DNA from 3 places in the Streptomyces sp. NPDC028711 genome. Region 3 is predicted to be linked to each of the others. Evidence: predicted binding sites of a transcription regulator. Region 3 holds the regulator's gene; each other region holds the start of a gene.

What was found. The regulator HrcA, encoded in region 3, represses chaperone genes, less so after heat shock. The targets are predictions, from matches to a motif close to TTNGCACTCNGNNNNNCNGAGTGCNAA.
Region 1: the regulator HrcA is predicted to act here: its motif matches at 3,699-3,725, upstream of groES (co-chaperone GroES).
Region 2: the regulator HrcA is predicted to act here: its motif matches at 2,927-2,953, upstream of groL (chaperonin GroEL).

What each region holds. Positions count from the first base shown of each region.
Region 1 covers NZ_JBVHUJ010000004.1:327,311-332,563, forward strand. The annotation lists gene ACZ4VK_RS16065 (hypothetical protein) at 11-634, shown strand; gene ACZ4VK_RS16070 (THUMP-like domain-containing protein) at 673-1,866, opposite strand; gene ACZ4VK_RS16075 (polysaccharide deacetylase family protein) at 1,996-2,916, shown strand; gene ACZ4VK_RS16080 (hypothetical protein) at 2,913-3,119, shown strand; gene ACZ4VK_RS16085 (DUF6234 family protein) at 3,188-3,619, opposite strand; gene groES (co-chaperone GroES) at 3,871-4,179, shown strand; gene groL (chaperonin GroEL) at 4,310-5,253, shown strand, end outside.
Region 2 covers NZ_JBVHUJ010000015.1:48,106-53,358, forward strand. The annotation lists gene ACZ4VK_RS34195 (hypothetical protein) at 1-1,019, shown strand, start outside; gene groL (chaperonin GroEL) at 1,131-2,759, opposite strand; gene ACZ4VK_RS34205 (cold-shock protein) at 3,125-3,328, opposite strand; gene ACZ4VK_RS34210 (MoaD/ThiS family protein) at 3,740-4,015, opposite strand; gene thrC (threonine synthase) at 4,030-5,253, opposite strand, start outside.
Region 3 covers NZ_JBVHUJ010000001.1:838,977-844,229, forward strand. The annotation lists gene ACZ4VK_RS03775 (nitronate monooxygenase) at 1-832, opposite strand, end outside; gene dnaJ (molecular chaperone DnaJ) at 984-2,123, opposite strand; gene hrcA (heat-inducible transcriptional repressor HrcA) at 2,124-3,143, opposite strand; gene ACZ4VK_RS03790 (MBL fold metallo-hydrolase) at 3,291-4,019, shown strand; gene ACZ4VK_RS03795 (DUF3097 domain-containing protein) at 4,030-4,833, shown strand; gene hemW (radical SAM family heme chaperone HemW) at 4,949-5,253, opposite strand, start outside.

The sequences.
Region 1 (5,253 bases), on a different contig from region 3:
GGGTCTTGGCATGTCCCCGCGCATTCCGCTGCCTCCGCCACCCCCACCCGCCGAACTCCGGAGCTGGCCCGACCGGGACGCACGGCTCGCGGACCGGGCGCTCGCGCTCGACGAGCTCAGCAGGCGGCTGCTCGGCGGCGGGCGGCTCGCGCTCTTCCTGCTCTGGTTCTTGCTGCTCCAACTCGGCTGGGGGCTGATCGGGGTCCTGCTCACCTCGCTCGGCAGGCCCGTGCCCGATCCGATCACCCTGCTCATCGGGGTCTTCACCGCGATCATCGGCATCGGCGTCCTCGTCCCGGCCGTGTGGCTGACCGTCCGCAGTCTGCGGCGCGACCGGATCGTCCGCGAGCGCCTCGTCCTCTGGGCCGCCCTGGACCGGCACGGACCGACGGACGCCCGGCTGCGCGCCCCCGTCCTCAGCGCCGGCTGGATGCTGCTGTCCTTCGCGATGTGCGGTCTTGGTCTCTGGATGGGCTTCGCGATCCCGGCGGGCACCAGCACGCACGACGGCTACGGCCTGGTCGCCTACGGCATGGGCGTCGCCCTGATCCTCTGGATCACCGGCCTGACGGGCCTGGCGAAGGCCTTCGGCCACTACCGCCTCGCGGTACGCCTGACGGGCGGCCGCCGGTGACGGCCGGGTCGACGGCCTCGCCCGTCAGTGCCGAGGGGTCACCGACCGCCGGTGCTCGCCGGACGGCCGATCAGCATCGTCGGGGCGCCCGCCACCCGGGTGAGCAGGACCGTCGCCGCGTTCGGGCCCTTCGGCTTCACCTTGCGGCGGATCTCCTCGGGTTCCACCGCCGAGCCGCGCTTCTTCACCGTCAGGTTGCCGACCTCGCGCTCCCGCAGCAGGGCCTTCAACTTCTTCAGGTTGAAGGGGAGTTCGTCGGTGATCTCATAGGCGGAGGCGTACGGCGTGGGGACGAGGGCGTCCGCCGTGACGTACGCGATCGTCGCGTCGATCAGGCCGCCGGCCACGTCCTCCGCCACCTCGGCGACCAGATGCGCCCGGATGACCGCGCCGTCCGGCTCGTAGAGATAGCGGCCGACCGGCCGGACCGCCGGGTCGGGCAGGCCCCGGCCGGCGAGGCCCGCGCCGGAGGGCAGCAGCGTGGCCCGGCGGAGGCCCGGCTCCGTACCGAACCAGAGGACCGCCTCCTTGACGTCCCCGCCGTCCGAGATCCACTCGGCCTCGGCCTCCTCGGGCACCGCCTCGTGCGGGATGCCGGGGGCCACCTTCAGGGCCGCGTGCGGGGCGGTGCGGGCCGCCTCGACGGCCCATGACAGCGGCGGGGAGTACGCCTCCGGGTCGAAGATCCTGCCCCGGCCGCCGCGCCGCGCCGGGTCGACGAAGACGGCGTCGTACGGGGTGGTGTCGATGTCGGTGACGTCCGCGCACCGCACCTCGATCAGCTCCGTGAGGCCGAGCGCCTCGGCGTTGGCGCGGGCCGCCTCCGCGGTGAGCGGGTCGCGGTCGACGGCGAGGACGGAGATCCCGGCGCGGGCCAGGGCGATCGCGTCGCCGCCGATGCCGGAGCAGAGGTCGGCGACGCTGCGGACGCCGAGCGCCTTCATCCGGGCCGCCCGGTGGGCGCCGACCGAGGCGCGGGTCGACTGCTCGACGCCGTTCGGCGTGAAGTACATCCGGTACGCGTCCTCCGCGCCGAACTTCGCCACCGCCCGCTGCCGCAGCCGTGCCTGCCCGATGGCCGCCGTGACCAGTTCCGCGGGGTGGTCGCGGCGGAGCCGTGAGGCCACCGCCAGCTCCCGCGCGGGGTCGTAGTCGCGCAGGGCGGTGAGGAGGGTCTGCCCCTCGGGTCCGAGGAGCGGGGCGAAGGAGGCGAGGTCGGTCACCCGTCCCATTGTGGGCCCTGTGACGCTGTGGGCCGGCCGGGGGACGTGGGTGCGGTACGGCGGTGTCGCGGCCGGGAACGGGGCGCCGCGCTGACAGGATGCGGCGCCATACGACTCTTACGACAAAAGGACAAAATGATGGCAAACGGTGTGCACCGTTCCTCCCGAGTGCTCGGAGCCGCCCTCGTCGTCGCCGCCCTCGCCTCCACCGCGACGGCCTGCTCCGACGACCCCGAGCCGGTCGCCGGTGCGCCCGCCCCCGCCGCCGGACAGCAGGCCCCGGCGCAGGGTGCGTCCGGCGCGCTCACCAAGTACGTCGAGAAGGTCCGCGAGCAGCGCGCCGCCCGGGTGCTCGCCGCGAAGAAGTGGGGCCTCGCCCGGCCGCCGCTCGACGCCCCCGCCCCGCCCGCCGTCAAGCCGAAGATCACCACCCGCAAGGGATTCGAGACGGACGGCGAAGGCCTGCCGCCCGTCTTCACCACCGTGCCGACCAAGCAGAAGGTCGTCTTCCTGACGATCGACGACGGCGCGGAGAAGGATCCCCAGCTGCTGCGGATGATGAAGGAGCTCCGGATCCCGTACAGCGCCTTCATCAGCGACTACGTCGTCAAGGACGACTACGGCTACTTCGCCCGCATGCAGACGTCGCAGGAGGGCGGGGTCGCCCTGCACAACCACACCCTCAACCACCGCTATCTGCCGGGACTCTCGTACAGCCGTCAGAAGCGCGAGATCTGCGGCATGCAGGACGTCATCGAGAAACGTTTCGGCAAGCGGCCGACGCTCTTCCGTCCGCCCTACGGCAACTACAACGAGGACACCCTGCGCGCCGCCAGGTCCTGCGGGGTCAAGGCCGTCCCGCTGTGGGCGTCCGAGGCGTTCCCCGACCGCATGGAGTGGCGCGAGTGGGACCGGGACCTGCACCCCGGCGACATCGTGCTCACCCACTTCCGGGGCAAGGACGACTGGAAGGGGACCATGCCCGACATGATCCGCCGGGTGATGAACGTGATCACGGCCAAGGGGTACGCGGTCGCGAAGCTCGAGGACTACGTGTGAGCCGCTCCTCGGCGCGCCGGACGGTTGCCGGAGTCGTCCTGGCCGGCGCGCTCCTCGCCGTCTCCGGCTGCGCCTCGGCGGTGGACCCGATCGAACGGCTCGGGCGCAAGGCGGCGGAGCGGGTGGGGACGGTGGAACCGCGGGAGGCGACGACGATCGCGGAACGGGCGGCGGCCGGGCCGGTACGAGGGGACACCCCCTAGGGCGTATCCGGCCATGATCCGCCGGACACCCCTAGCCTCCCGGGCGTTCACGGGGTCCGCCCCCGCGTCTAGCCTCCCGGGCATTCACAGGGCCCGCCCCCGCTGCGGCAGACGCACCGGGCCTCGGACGGTGCGGGCGGGGAGGCCGCCGGGTCCGGGGTCGCGGGGTGGGACCGCGACCATTCCTCGTTCGCGACGAGCAGGGTCGCGAGGGTGAGCAGCCCCACCGCGAAGAACTGCGCCCAGGCGGTCCACATCCAGCCCCCGCGCAGCATCGACCAGCCGAGCAGCAGGATGCCCGCCGTGATCCCGCCGAGGACGAGCACCGGCACCCAGTTCATCGGCGGCGTCCCCTCGGGCCGCGGGTCGTACGCCTCTCCCCACTTCCGCATGCCAAGGGTGAACGCGGCGATCAGGACGAGCACGCCTTCCAGGAGCAGGAGCGCGCACGCGAGCAGGATGTCGGCACCGGTGCGAACAGGAGGACGGGAAGTCGTCATGGATCGAACCCTCGTACGGAACAGAGGGGCGGGGTGTGCCGTTGCGCGTACCGAGACCGAATCGCCACACGGCACGGAATTGGCACTCCGCTTGACCGAGTGCTAACCGCGGTCATAGTCTCGGCTCTGGCACTCCCCACCGGAGAGTGCCAACACAGCGACGGGCAGGTCCGGCACCCGCGACGACGGATCCACCTGGTTCGCCACCTCAGACAGTCAACCCCGTGATCTCCGAAGGGGGAGGTCGGATCGTGACGACCACCAGCTCCAAGGTTGCCATCAAGCCGCTCGAGGACCGCATCGTGGTCCAGCCGCTCGACGCCGAGCAGACCACCGCCTCTGGCCTGGTCATCCCGGACACCGCCAAGGAGAAGCCCCAGGAGGGCGTCGTCCTGGCCGTCGGCCCGGGCCGCTTCGAGAACGGCGAGCGCCTGCCGCTCGACGTCCAGACCGGCGATGTCGTGCTCTACAGCAAGTACGGCGGCACCGAGGTGAAGTACAACGGCGAGGAGTACCTCGTCCTCTCGGCTCGCGACGTGCTCGCGATCGTCGAGAAGTAATTCACCGAAGTACTGAAGTACCGAAGTACGAGCACTGAACCAGATGCTCAGAGCTGCGCCCCGAGGCCCCTTCCAGGCGCCCCGGGGCGCGGTTCGTTCCACCCGATTCCGAGAGGGCTGAACCGCTCCCATGGCGAAGATCCTGAAGTTCGACGAGGACGCCCGTCGCGCCCTTGAGCGCGGCGTCAACAAGCTTGCCGACACGGTGAAGGTGACGATCGGCCCCAAGGGCCGCAACGTCGTCATCGACAAGAAGTTCGGCGCCCCCACCATCACCAACGACGGTGTCACGATCGCCCGCGAGGTCGAGCTCGAGGACCCGTACGAGAACCTCGGCGCCCAGCTGGTGAAGGAGGTGGCGACCAAGACCAACGACATCGCGGGTGACGGCACCACCACCGCCACCGTGCTCGCCCAGGCCCTGGTCCGCGAGGGTCTGCGCAACGTCGCCGCCGGTGCCTCCCCGGCCGCCCTGAAGAAGGGCATCGACGCCGCCGTCAAGGCCGTCTCCGAGGAGCTCCTCGCGACCGCCCGTCCGATCGAGGACAAGTCCGACATCGCCGCCGTCGCCGCGCTCTCCGCGCAGGACCAGCAGGTCGGCGAGCTCATCGCCGAGGCGATGGACAAGGTCGGCAAGGACGGTGTCATCACCGTCGAGGAGTCCAACACCTTCGGCCTTGAGCTCGACTTCACCGAGGGCATGGCCTTCGACAAGGGCTACCTGTCCCCGTACATGGTCACCGACCAGGAGCGTATGGAGGCCGTCCTCGACGACCCGTACATCCTGATCAACCAGGGCAAGATCTCCTCGATCCAGGACCTGCTGCCCATCCTGGAGAAGGTCATCCAGGCCGGCGCCAGCAAGCCGCTCCTGATCATCGCCGAGGACGTCGAGGGCGAGGCCCTGTCGACCCTGGTCGTCAACAAGATCCGTGGCACCTTCAACGCCGTGGCCGTCAAGGCCCCCGGCTTCGGCGACCGCCGCAAGGCGATGCTCGGCGACATGGCCACCCTCACCGGTGCCACCGTCATCGCCGAGGAGGTCGGCCTCAAGCTCGACCAGGCCGGCCTGGA
Region 2 (5,253 bases), on a different contig from region 3:
TCGACCACGGGAGCACCTTCGTGGCGACGTTCACGGGGGACTCCGCCGAGGTCCACGGCAGCACTCGGCAGTACCGCCAGGTCCACGAGTGGATCCCGCGCAAGGTGCTCGTCACGGCCGCGTCCGACAAGAGGCGGGCACTCAACGGCGAGACCGTCACGATCAGCGGCCGGATGACCGACCCGGCGGCCGGGAACGCGCCGGTCCCGAACCACCCGGTCCGGGTGCGCCTCGGCGCCCCCCGGTACGGCATCGGCACGCCCGTCACCGTCCTCACGGGTGCGGACGGCCGGTACGTCGCGCGGCTCGTCGCCGCCTCGGGCAGGGAGGCGGGCGGCTGGACGGTCGACTCCCCCGACCGCTACCTGAGCTACGACCCCGTCTACGGGGCGCTCGCCATCCCCGTGGAGTCGCGTACCGACCTCACCTCCGTCGGCCTCTCCGCCGACGGCCGGGTCACGGTCTCCGGCACCTTCCGGGCCACGTACGAGAAGGACTACTTCCCGGCGACGCAGTACATCCTGCTCGAGCAGTCCGTCAGCGGCGGCTGGAAGCGGATCGCCACGGCGAGCGTGAACTCCGCCTACTACAACGAGTTCACGCTCTCGGCCGCGAGCCGGGGCGGCTGGTACCGCGTCCGGCACCTGACCACCGACCACTTCGCCGAGTCCGGCTCCGGCTCGTTCCGGCTCGTCCGCAACGACACCCGGATCGTCTCCCTGAACGCGGGCCCCGAGCCGGTCGTCAAGGGTGGGTACGTGACCGTCACCGGCGGGCTCCAGCACTACTGGGACGGGGCCTGGCGGGCGTACGGGAACGTCCCGGTCGTCGTGCAGTTCCAGCAGCGGGGCAGCACGACCTGGAAGCAGGTCGCGGCCGGCAGGACCGCCGCGAACGGCAAGGTCTCGCTCCGGGCGAAGGCCACCGCGGACGGCTCCTGGCGCATCCGCCACTACGGCGACCTCCGGCACTTCAGCACCCTGGCCTCGGCCGGCGGCGACTACGTCGACGTGCGCTGATCACTCTTCCGGCCACCCTTCCGGACAACGCCCGAGGGCGGCACCCCCTGGTGGGGGTGCCGCCCTCGTTCCGTTCTTCGCGTGCTGCGACGAACCACCGATCCCGGAGGATCAGAAGTCCATGTCACCGCCCGGCATGCCGCCGCCGGCCGGCGCGGACGCCTTCTCCGGCTTGTCGGCGATGACGGCCTCGGTGGTGAGGAACAGCGCGGCGATCGACGCGGCGTTCTGCAGCGCGGAGCGCGTGACCTTCGCCGGGTCGATGATGCCCTCGGCGATGAGGTCGACGTACTCGTTGGTCGCGGCGTTCAGGCCGTGGCCGACGGGCAGGTTGCGGACCTTCTCCGCCACGACGCCGCCCTCGAGGCCGGCGTTGATCGCGATCTGCTTCAGCGGGGCCTCGAGGGCCAGCTTCACGATGTTCGCGCCCGTGGCCTCGTCACCCGCGAGGTCGGCCTCGAGCTTCTCGAAGACCGAGGAGGCCTGGAGCAGGGCCACGCCACCGCCGGCGACGATGCCCTCCTCGACGGCCGCCTTCGCGTTGCGAACGGCGTCCTCGATGCGGTGCTTGCGCTCCTTGAGCTCGACCTCGGTGGCGGCACCGGCCTTGATGACCGCGACACCGCCGGCGAGCTTCGCCAGGCGCTCCTGCAGCTTCTCGCGGTCGTAGTCGCTGTCCGAGTTCTCGATCTCGGCGCGGATCTGGTTCACGCGACCGGCGACCTGCTCGCTGTCACCGGCACCGTCGACGATGGTGGTCTCGTCCTTGGTGATGACGACCTTGCGGGCGCGGCCCAGCAGGTCGAGGCCCGCGTTCTCCAGCTTCAGGCCGACCTCCTCGGAGATGACCGTGCCGCCGGTGAGGATGGCGATGTCGTTCAGCATGGCCTTGCGACGGTCGCCGAAGCCCGGGGCCTTCACCGCGACGGACTTGAAGGTGCCGCGGATCTTGTTGACGACCAGGGTCGACAGGGCCTCGCCCTCGACGTCCTCGGCGATGATCAGCAGCGGCTTGCCCGACTGCATGACCTTCTCCAGGAGCGGGAGCAGGTCCTTCACGGAGGAGATCTTGGAGTTGACGATCAGGAGGTACGGGTCGTCGAGCGACGCCTCCATACGCTCCATGTCGGTGGCGAAGTACGCCGAGATGTAGCCCTTGTCGAAGCGCATGCCCTCGGTGAGCTCGAGCTCGAGACCGAAGGTCTGCGACTCCTCGACGGTGATGACGCCTTCCTTGCCGACCTTGTCCATCGCCTCGGCGATGAGCTCGCCGATCTGGGTGTCGGCGGCGGAGATGGAGGCCGTCGAAGCGATCTGCTCCTTGGTCTCGACATCCTTCGCCTGCTCGAGGAGGGCGCCGGAGACGGCCTCGACGGCCTTCTCGATGCCGCGCTTGAGGGCCATCGGGTTGGCACCGGCGGCGACGTTGCGGAGGCCCTCGCGGACGAGCGCCTGGGCGAGCACGGTGGCGGTGGTCGTACCGTCGCCGGCGACGTCGTCCGTCTTCTTGGCGACTTCCTTGACCAGCTCGGCGCCGATCTTCTCGTACGGGTCCTCGAGCTCGATCTCCTTGGCGATGGAGACACCATCGTTGGTGATCGTGGGGGCGCCCCACTTCTTCTCGAGGACGACGTTGCGGCCCTTGGGGCCGAGGGTGACCTTGACGGCGTCAGCGAGCTGGTTCATGCCGCGCTCGAGACCGCGCCGGGCCTCCTCGTCGAACGCGATGATCTTGGCCATGTGAAGTGGTCCTCCCGGACATGGGGTGGATAACGCTCCAGGACCGCGCCGACGCCCGCGACGGACGGCCTCCGCAACTCCGCGTGGTTCCTTGCCCCACCCGGCCGGCGGCCTCGTCGTGCTCGATCCTCGTAGCACTCTCACCTTCCGAGTGCTAACGCCAATGATTAGCACTCGACCCATGCGAGTGCAAGCGACTCTCGATGATCGGGACGATGAGCGGGGCGCGGACCGAGTGACGTCCGAGCGCGGACCGAGCGGCTCCGGAAGGCGGACCGGACCGCGTCGGAACGCACGAGGGGCCCGCATCCCTCAGGGATGCGGGCCCCTCGACGGCGTTGCGTCGGTGGCCGATCGCGCCGCGCTCAGACGGCGAGCTTGACCATGTCCGCCTGCGGACCCTTCTGGCCCTGCGAGATCTCGAACTCGACTCGCTGTCCCTCTTCGAGGCTGCGGTAGCCATCCATCTGGATCGCGCTGTAGTGGACGAAAACATCCGCACCACCGTCGACCGCGATGAAGCCGTAGCCCTTCTCCGCGTTGAACCACTTGACGGTGCCCTGAGCCATGCCTAACTCCCCTATTACTGGCCCTTGCGCGGGACCGCACTTCGCGGACCCGGGTCAGACCCTGCGCCGGAACGCGTCGACCGCGGCTGAATGTATCTGCCCAACTGCCCTCTGCAACAGGTCATTCGAGCGAGAATTCTGGGCGCCGGAGAAAGGCGAATTGGGGATAATCCCCTGGATGACGGGGCAAGTCGGGCCCGGCAAAGCGCGCAGAAGGTACACAACACGCACGCACTTTGGCTGCTTCTTGTCGCGCGGCGACGCATTCTCATATGCGCCCGGCATGAGCAGCGGAGGGGACTTCCCCAACTCTACCGCGCTCAACCATACAGAATTACCCCTTCCGCTTTATGGCGCGGAAGGGGCAATTCAAGAAAGACGGGGCAGCTGGGACGACTCGGTCCCCGACGATCAGCCTCCGGCGACGGCCGGGATGATCGACACGCCGGCGCCGGCCGGGGTGGCCGTCTCCAGGCCCTGCTCGAAGCGCACGTCGTCGTCGTTCACGTAGACGTTGACGAAGCGGCGCAGCTTGCCCTGGTCGTCCAGGACGCGGGCGGCGATGCCCGTGTGGTTCTTCTCCAGGTCCGCGATGACCTCGGCGAGGGTCGCGCCCTCGGCCTGGACCTCGGACTGCCCGCCCGTGTAGGTGCGGAGGATGGTGGGGATGCGGACGTTCACGGCCATGTCTTCTTAACCTTTCAGAGCGCCAGGCCGGCGTCGCGGAACGCGTCCAGGCTCGGGCGGATGGTGACGGTCGCCTGAGAGGTGTCGGCCACCGCGTCCAGGGTCTTGAGTCCGTCGCCGGTGTTGAGGACGACGGTGGTGAGGTTCGGGTCGATCAGACCGTTCTCGATGAGCTTCTTCGCGACGCCGACGGTCACGCCGCCCGCGGTCTCGGCGAAGATGCCCTCGGTCCGCGCGAGGAGCTTGATCGCGTCCACGACCTGCTCGTCGTTGACGTCCTCCACGGCGCCGCCCGTCCGGCGGGCGATGTCGAGGACGTACGGGCCGTCGGCCGGGTTGCCGATCGCGAGCGACTTGGCGATCGTGTTCGGCTTCTGGGGGCGTACGACGTCGTGGCCGGCCTTGTAGGCGACGGAGACCGGGGAGCAGCCCTCGGCCTGGGCGCCGAAGATCTTGTACGGCCTGTCCTCGACGAGGCCCAGCTTGATGAGCTCCTGCAGGCCCTTGTCGATCTTCGTCAGCTGCGAACCGGAGGCGATCGGGATGACGAGCTGGTCGGGGATGACCCAGCCGAGCTGCTCGCAGATCTCGTACGCCAGCGTCTTGGAGCCCTCGCCGTAGTAGGGGCGGAGGTTGACGTTGACGAAGCCCCAGCCCTCGCCGAGCGGGTCGCCGATGAGCTCCGAGCAGAAGCGGTTGACGTCGTCGTAGTTGCCCTCGATGGCGACGAGGTCACCGCCGTAGACACCGGCCATGACGACCTTGCCCTGCTCCAGGTCGTGCGGGATGAACACGCAGGAGCGGAAGCCGGCGCGGGCGGCGGCGGCGCCGACGGCGCCGGCCAGGTTGCCGGTGGAGGAGCAGGAGAGGGTGGTGAAGCCGAAGGCGCGGGCGGCCTCGATGGCCTGGGCGACGACCCGGTCCTTGAAGGAGTGGGTCGGGTTGCCCGAGTCGTCCTTGATGAAGAACTTCCCGGGGGCGACACCGAGCTCGCGGCCGAGGTTGTCGGCCTGGACGAGCTTGGTCCAGCCCGGGTTCAGGTTCGGCTTGTCGGCGACGTCGGCGGGGACGGGCAGCAGGGGGGCGTAGCGCCAGATGTTGGCGGGGCCGGCCTCGATCTGCTTGCGCAGTGCCTCGGGGTCGCCGGTGGGGAGCTCGTACGCGACTTCGAGAGGTCCGAAGCAGAGTTCGCAGGCGAAGATCGGACCGAGTGCGAAGACTTCACCGCATTCGCGACA
Region 3 (5,253 bases):
CCGGGCGCCCGGTGAACGCGCGCGTGAGGGCGGTCCTGGTGAACAGGGGGTCGGTCAGGGCCCGCTTGTGCAGCGGGTGGGCGCCCGACTCGGGGCAGCAGAGGAAGGCGGTGCCGAGCTGGGCGGCGTCGGCCCCGGCGGCGAGGACGGCGGCGATCTGCGCGCCGCGCATGATCCCGCCGGTGGCGACGATCGGCAGGGCGACGCTCTCGCGGATCCGGGTGAGAAGGGTGAGCAGCCCGGTGCCCGGGGCTCCGTCGTCGGCCGGGTCGTCGCGGTACGTGCCCTGGTGGCCGCCGGCCTCGAAGCCCTGGACGCACACGGCGTCGGCGCCGGCGTGCTGGGCGGCGAGGGCCTCCTCGGCGGAGGTGACGGTGACGATCGTGAACGTACCGACACGGGCGAAGGAGGCGACGACCTCGGGCGAGGGGCAGCCGAAGGTGAAGGAGACGACGCGGACCGGGTCCTCCAGGAGGATGGCCAGCTTGGCGTCGTAGGCGTCGTCGCGGCCGTCGTCGGTCTCGCCGAGGGGCGTGTCGTACCAGGTGGCCTCGCCGGCGAGCTGGTGGCGGTAGACCTCGACGGCGGCGGGGTCGGCGGGCCGTCCGCTCGGCGGCAGGAAGAGGTTGACGCCGAATGGGCGCCCGGTGAGCCCGCGTACCTGCTTGATCTCCTGGTACAGGCCTCCGGCCGTCTTGTACCCGCCGGCCAGGAAGCCGAGCGCCCCGGCCTCGCAGACGGCTCCGACCAGCTCGGGACAGGAGGCGCCACCCGCCATGGGGGCCTGCACGATCGGATACCGAGAGAGATCGTTCAGTGCGGTGGTGGACATATGGGCATCGTGCCATGGCCCTGCTGCGGGGCCGAATCCGTACGTCAGGTCATGGAAGGGACGGCTCCGGAAGCCGGGGACACGGGAGACGACGGAGGGGCGGGGCGGCTGACCGCCGTCCCGCCCCTCCCGCTCCGGTGCACGGACCGGATCAGGTACGCCCGTTGAACGCGTCCTTCAGCCGCGAGAACAGCCCCTGCTGCCCCGGCTGGAACTGGCCGGTGGGCCGCTCCTCGCCGCGCAGCTTGGCCAGTTCGCGCAGGAGCCGCTCCTGCTCCGCGTCGAGCTTGCTCGGCGTCTGCACCTCGACGTGCACGATCAGGTCGCCCCGGCCGTTGCCGCGCAGGTGGGTGACACCACGGCCGTGCAGCGGGATCGACTGGCCGGACTGGGTGCCCGGGCGGATGTCGATCTCCTCGAGGCCGTCGAGGGTCTGCAGCTGCACCTTGGTGCCGAGCGAGGCCGCCGTCATCGGGAGGGTGACCGTGCAGTGCAGGTCGTCGCCGCGCCGCTGGAACGTGTCGTGCGGGGTCTCGTGGATCTCGACGTACAGGTCGCCGGCGGGGCCGCCGCCGGGGCCGACCTCGCCCTCGCCCGCGAGCTGGATCCGGGTGCCGTTGTCGACACCGGCCGGGATCTTGACGGTGAGCGTGCGACGGGACCGTACCCGGCCGTCGCCCGCGCACTCGGGGCACGGGGTCGGGACGACGGTGCCGAAGCCCTGGCACTGCGGGCAGGGGCGGGAGGTCATGACCTGGCCGAGGAAGGACCGGGTGACCTGGGAGACCTCGCCGCGGCCGCGGCACATGTCACAGGTCTGCGCGGAGGTGCCGGGAGCGGCGCCCTCGCCCGAGCAGGTCGTACAGACGACCGCCGTGTCGACCTGGATGTCCTTGGTGGTGCCGAAGGCCGCCTCGTTGAGGTCGATCTCCAGACGGATCATGGCGTCCTGGCCGCGGCGGGTCCGCGAGCGCGGTCCGCGCTGCGAGGCCGTGCCGAAGAAGGCGTCCATGATGTCGGAGAAGTTGCCGAAGCCACCGGCACCGAAGCCGCCCGCGCCGCCTCCGCCGGAGGCCGAGAGCGGGTCGCCACCCAGGTCGTAGACCTGCTTCTTCTGCGGGTCCGAGAGGACCTCGTAGGCGGCGTTGATCTCCTTGAAGCGTTCCTGCGTCTTCGGATCGGGATTGACGTCCGGGTGCAGCTCGCGGGCGAGCCTCCGGAAAGCCTTCTTGATCTCGTCCTGGGACGCGTCGCGGCGCACGCCGAGTACGGCGTAGTAGTCCGTGGCCACTTACGACTCCGCCAGGATCTGTCCGACGTAACGTGCCACTGCGCGTACCGCTCCCATCGTTCCGGGGTAGTCCATGCGGGTCGGTCCGACCACGCCGAGTTTGGCGACTGCCTCGCCGCCCGAACCGTAGCCGACCGAGACGACGGACGTGGAGCTCAGCCCCTCGTGGGCGTTCTCGTGCCCGATGCGTACGGTCATGCCCGATTCCTTGGCCTCGCCAAGCAGCTTGAGGAGCACGACCTGCTCCTCCAGAGCCTCCAGGACGGGCCTGATCATCAGGGGGAAGTCGTGTCCGAAGCGGGTGAGATTGGCGGTGCCGCCGATCATCAGCCGCTCCTCGTGCTCCTCGACCAGGGATTCGAGGAGGGTCGCGAGCACGGTCGAGACCGTGGCGCGGTCCTCGGTCTCCTCGAAGGACTCGGGGAGGTCCTGCACCAGCTGCGGCACGTCGGCGAACCTGCGGCCGACGACCCGGCTGTTGAGCCGGGCCCGCAGATCGGCGAGCGAGGTCTCGCCGAAGGGCGCGGGGCAGTCGATGAGCCGCTGTTCGACGCGGCCGGTGTCCGTGATGAGCACCAGCATCAGGCGGGCGGGGGCCAGCGAGAGCAGCTCCACGTGCCGGACGGTCGAACGCGTCAGCGAGGGGTACTGGACGACGGCGACCTGACGGGTCAGCTGCGCGAGCAGCCGCACCGTGCGGCCGACGACGTCGTCCAGGTCCACCGCGCCGTCGAGGAAGTTGTGGATGGCCCGGCGCTCGGGCGTCGACAGCGGCTTGACGCCGGCGAGCCGGTCGACGAAGAGCCGGTAGCCCTTGTCGGTCGGGATGCGGCCGGCGCTGGTGTGGGGCTGGGCGATGAAGCCCTCCTCCTCCAGGACGGCCATGTCGTTGCGCACGGTGGCGGGCGAGACGCCGAGCTTGTGGCGCTCGGTGAGCGCCTTGGAGCCGACGGGCTCCTCCGTCCCGACGTAGTCCTGGACGATGGCGCGCAGGACCTCGAGTCTGCGTTCGCTGAGCATCGTGCGCACCTCCAGCTGTCGTCGTCGTTCCGGTTGCTCCGCTTTTGGCACTCACCCTGTCCGAGTGCCAGCGAGCCCCCGGCCAGTGTACGGCGGCGGGCGTCGCTCCTGGCAAGGAGGCGGCGCCCCACCGGCTAGCGTCGCCCCATGGACGTGGATTGGGAAGCGTACGGATGGGAGCGGCTCTCGGACGGGGTGGGCCGGCGACGGCTGCCCCGCTGGGACGCCACGGTCGGACTGGTACTGGGCGAACGGGCGGCGCTGCTGTACGACACGGGCGCCTCGCTCGCCGAGGGCGGCGAGCTGCGGACCCAGGTGGCGGAGCTCACGGGCGGCCGGAGAGTGACGCACATCGCACTCAGCCATCCCCATTTCGACCATGTGCTGGGCACGGCGGCCTTCTCGGGGGCGGAGGTCTTCGGCGCGGTCGGCTCGGACGAGCTGCTCGGCCGGACGCGGGACCGGGAGGAGCTGCGCACGGACGCGGTACGGCAGGGCCTCGACGAGACGGAGGCGGCGGAGGCCGTGGACGTCCTGGTGGCTCCGCGGCACGTGGTCTCCGGCGAGTGGACGCTCGACCTCGGCGGCCGGCAGGTCCTCCTGGCGAACGTCGGGCCCGGCCACACGGGCCACGACCTGGTGCTCCTGGTCCCGGGAGAGCGGGAGGTGGTCTTCTGCGGCGACCTGGTGGAGGAGTCGGGCGAGCCCCAGGCGGGCCCGGACGCGATCCCCTCCCGCTGGCCGGACGCCCTGGACCGGCTGCTGCGGCTCGGCGGCGAGGAGGCGCTGTACGTACCGGGGCACGGCGCGGTGGTGGACGCCACGTTCGTGCGGGCACAGCGCGATGAACTGGCACAGCGCTTCGGGGTGTCATAACGTCGCGCGAATGCGCAGCTACGACCCTGATCTGACGCCCTCTTGGAAGCGCTCGGCGCCCGTCCCGGAGATCCCGGCCGACCGTGACCTCGTCGTCGAGGAGGTCACGACGGGCTTCTGCGGGGCGGTGATCCGCTGCGAGGCGGGCACGGTGACACTGGAGGACCGCTTCGGCAAACACCGGGTCTTCCCGCTGGAACCCCGCGGCTTCCTCCTGGAGGGCCGGGTGGTGACCCTGGTGCGACCGGTCGCGGCTCCCGCCCGCCCCACCCGTACGGCCTCGGGCTCGGTCGCGGTGCCGGGCGCACGCGCGCGCGTGGCCCGGGCGGGCCGGATCTACGTGGAGGGCCGCCACGACGCCGAGCTCGTGGAGCGGGTCTGGGGCGACGACCTGCGCATCGAGGGCGTGGTCGTGGAGTACCTGGAGGGCGTCGACGACCTGCCGTCGATCGTGGCGGAGTTCGGCCCGGCGCCGGACGCGCGCCTGGGCGTCCTGGTGGACCACCTGGTCCCGGGCTCGAAGGAGTCGCGCATCGCCGCACAGGTGGTGTCCCCGGACGTGCTGGTCGTCGGCCACCCGTACATCGACGTCTGGGAGGCGGTGAAGCCGTCGTCCCTGGGCATCCCGGCCTGGCCGAAGGTCCCCCGGGGCCAGGACTGGAAGACGGGCGTCTGCCGGGCCCTCGGCTGGCCTCACGACAACACGGGCGCGGCCTGGCAGCACATCCTGTCGAAGGTCACCTCGTACAAGGACCTGCAACCGGAGCTCCTGGGCAGAGTCGAGGAACTGATCGACTTCGTCACAGCCCCGTAGCGAGCCCACGACCATCACCCGCCCACCCCCGTGTGGGCAATCGTCCCGCAGGGCGGGACGGGTGGGCACACGGGACGGCGCCCTGGCGGGCGCCTCCGCCCCTCGCGCCCGGACCTCAGTCCACCAGGTCCCGCACCACGGCATCGGCGAGCAACCGCCCCCGCAGCGTCAGAACGGCCCGCCCGGCCTCGTACGGCTCAGGCGCGAGAAGCCCGTCCGCCAGCGCGCGCTCAGCCGCGGCAAGCCCCTGCGGACGCAGAAGGTCCAACGGGCACCCCTCCCGAAGCCGCAGCTCCAACAGCACCCGCTCCACCCGCCGGTCCTCGTCCGACAGCAGCTCCCGCCCGGCCCCGGGCGACCTCCCACCGGCGAGCGCCGCCGCGTACGCGCCCGGGTGCTTCACGTTCCACCACCGCACCC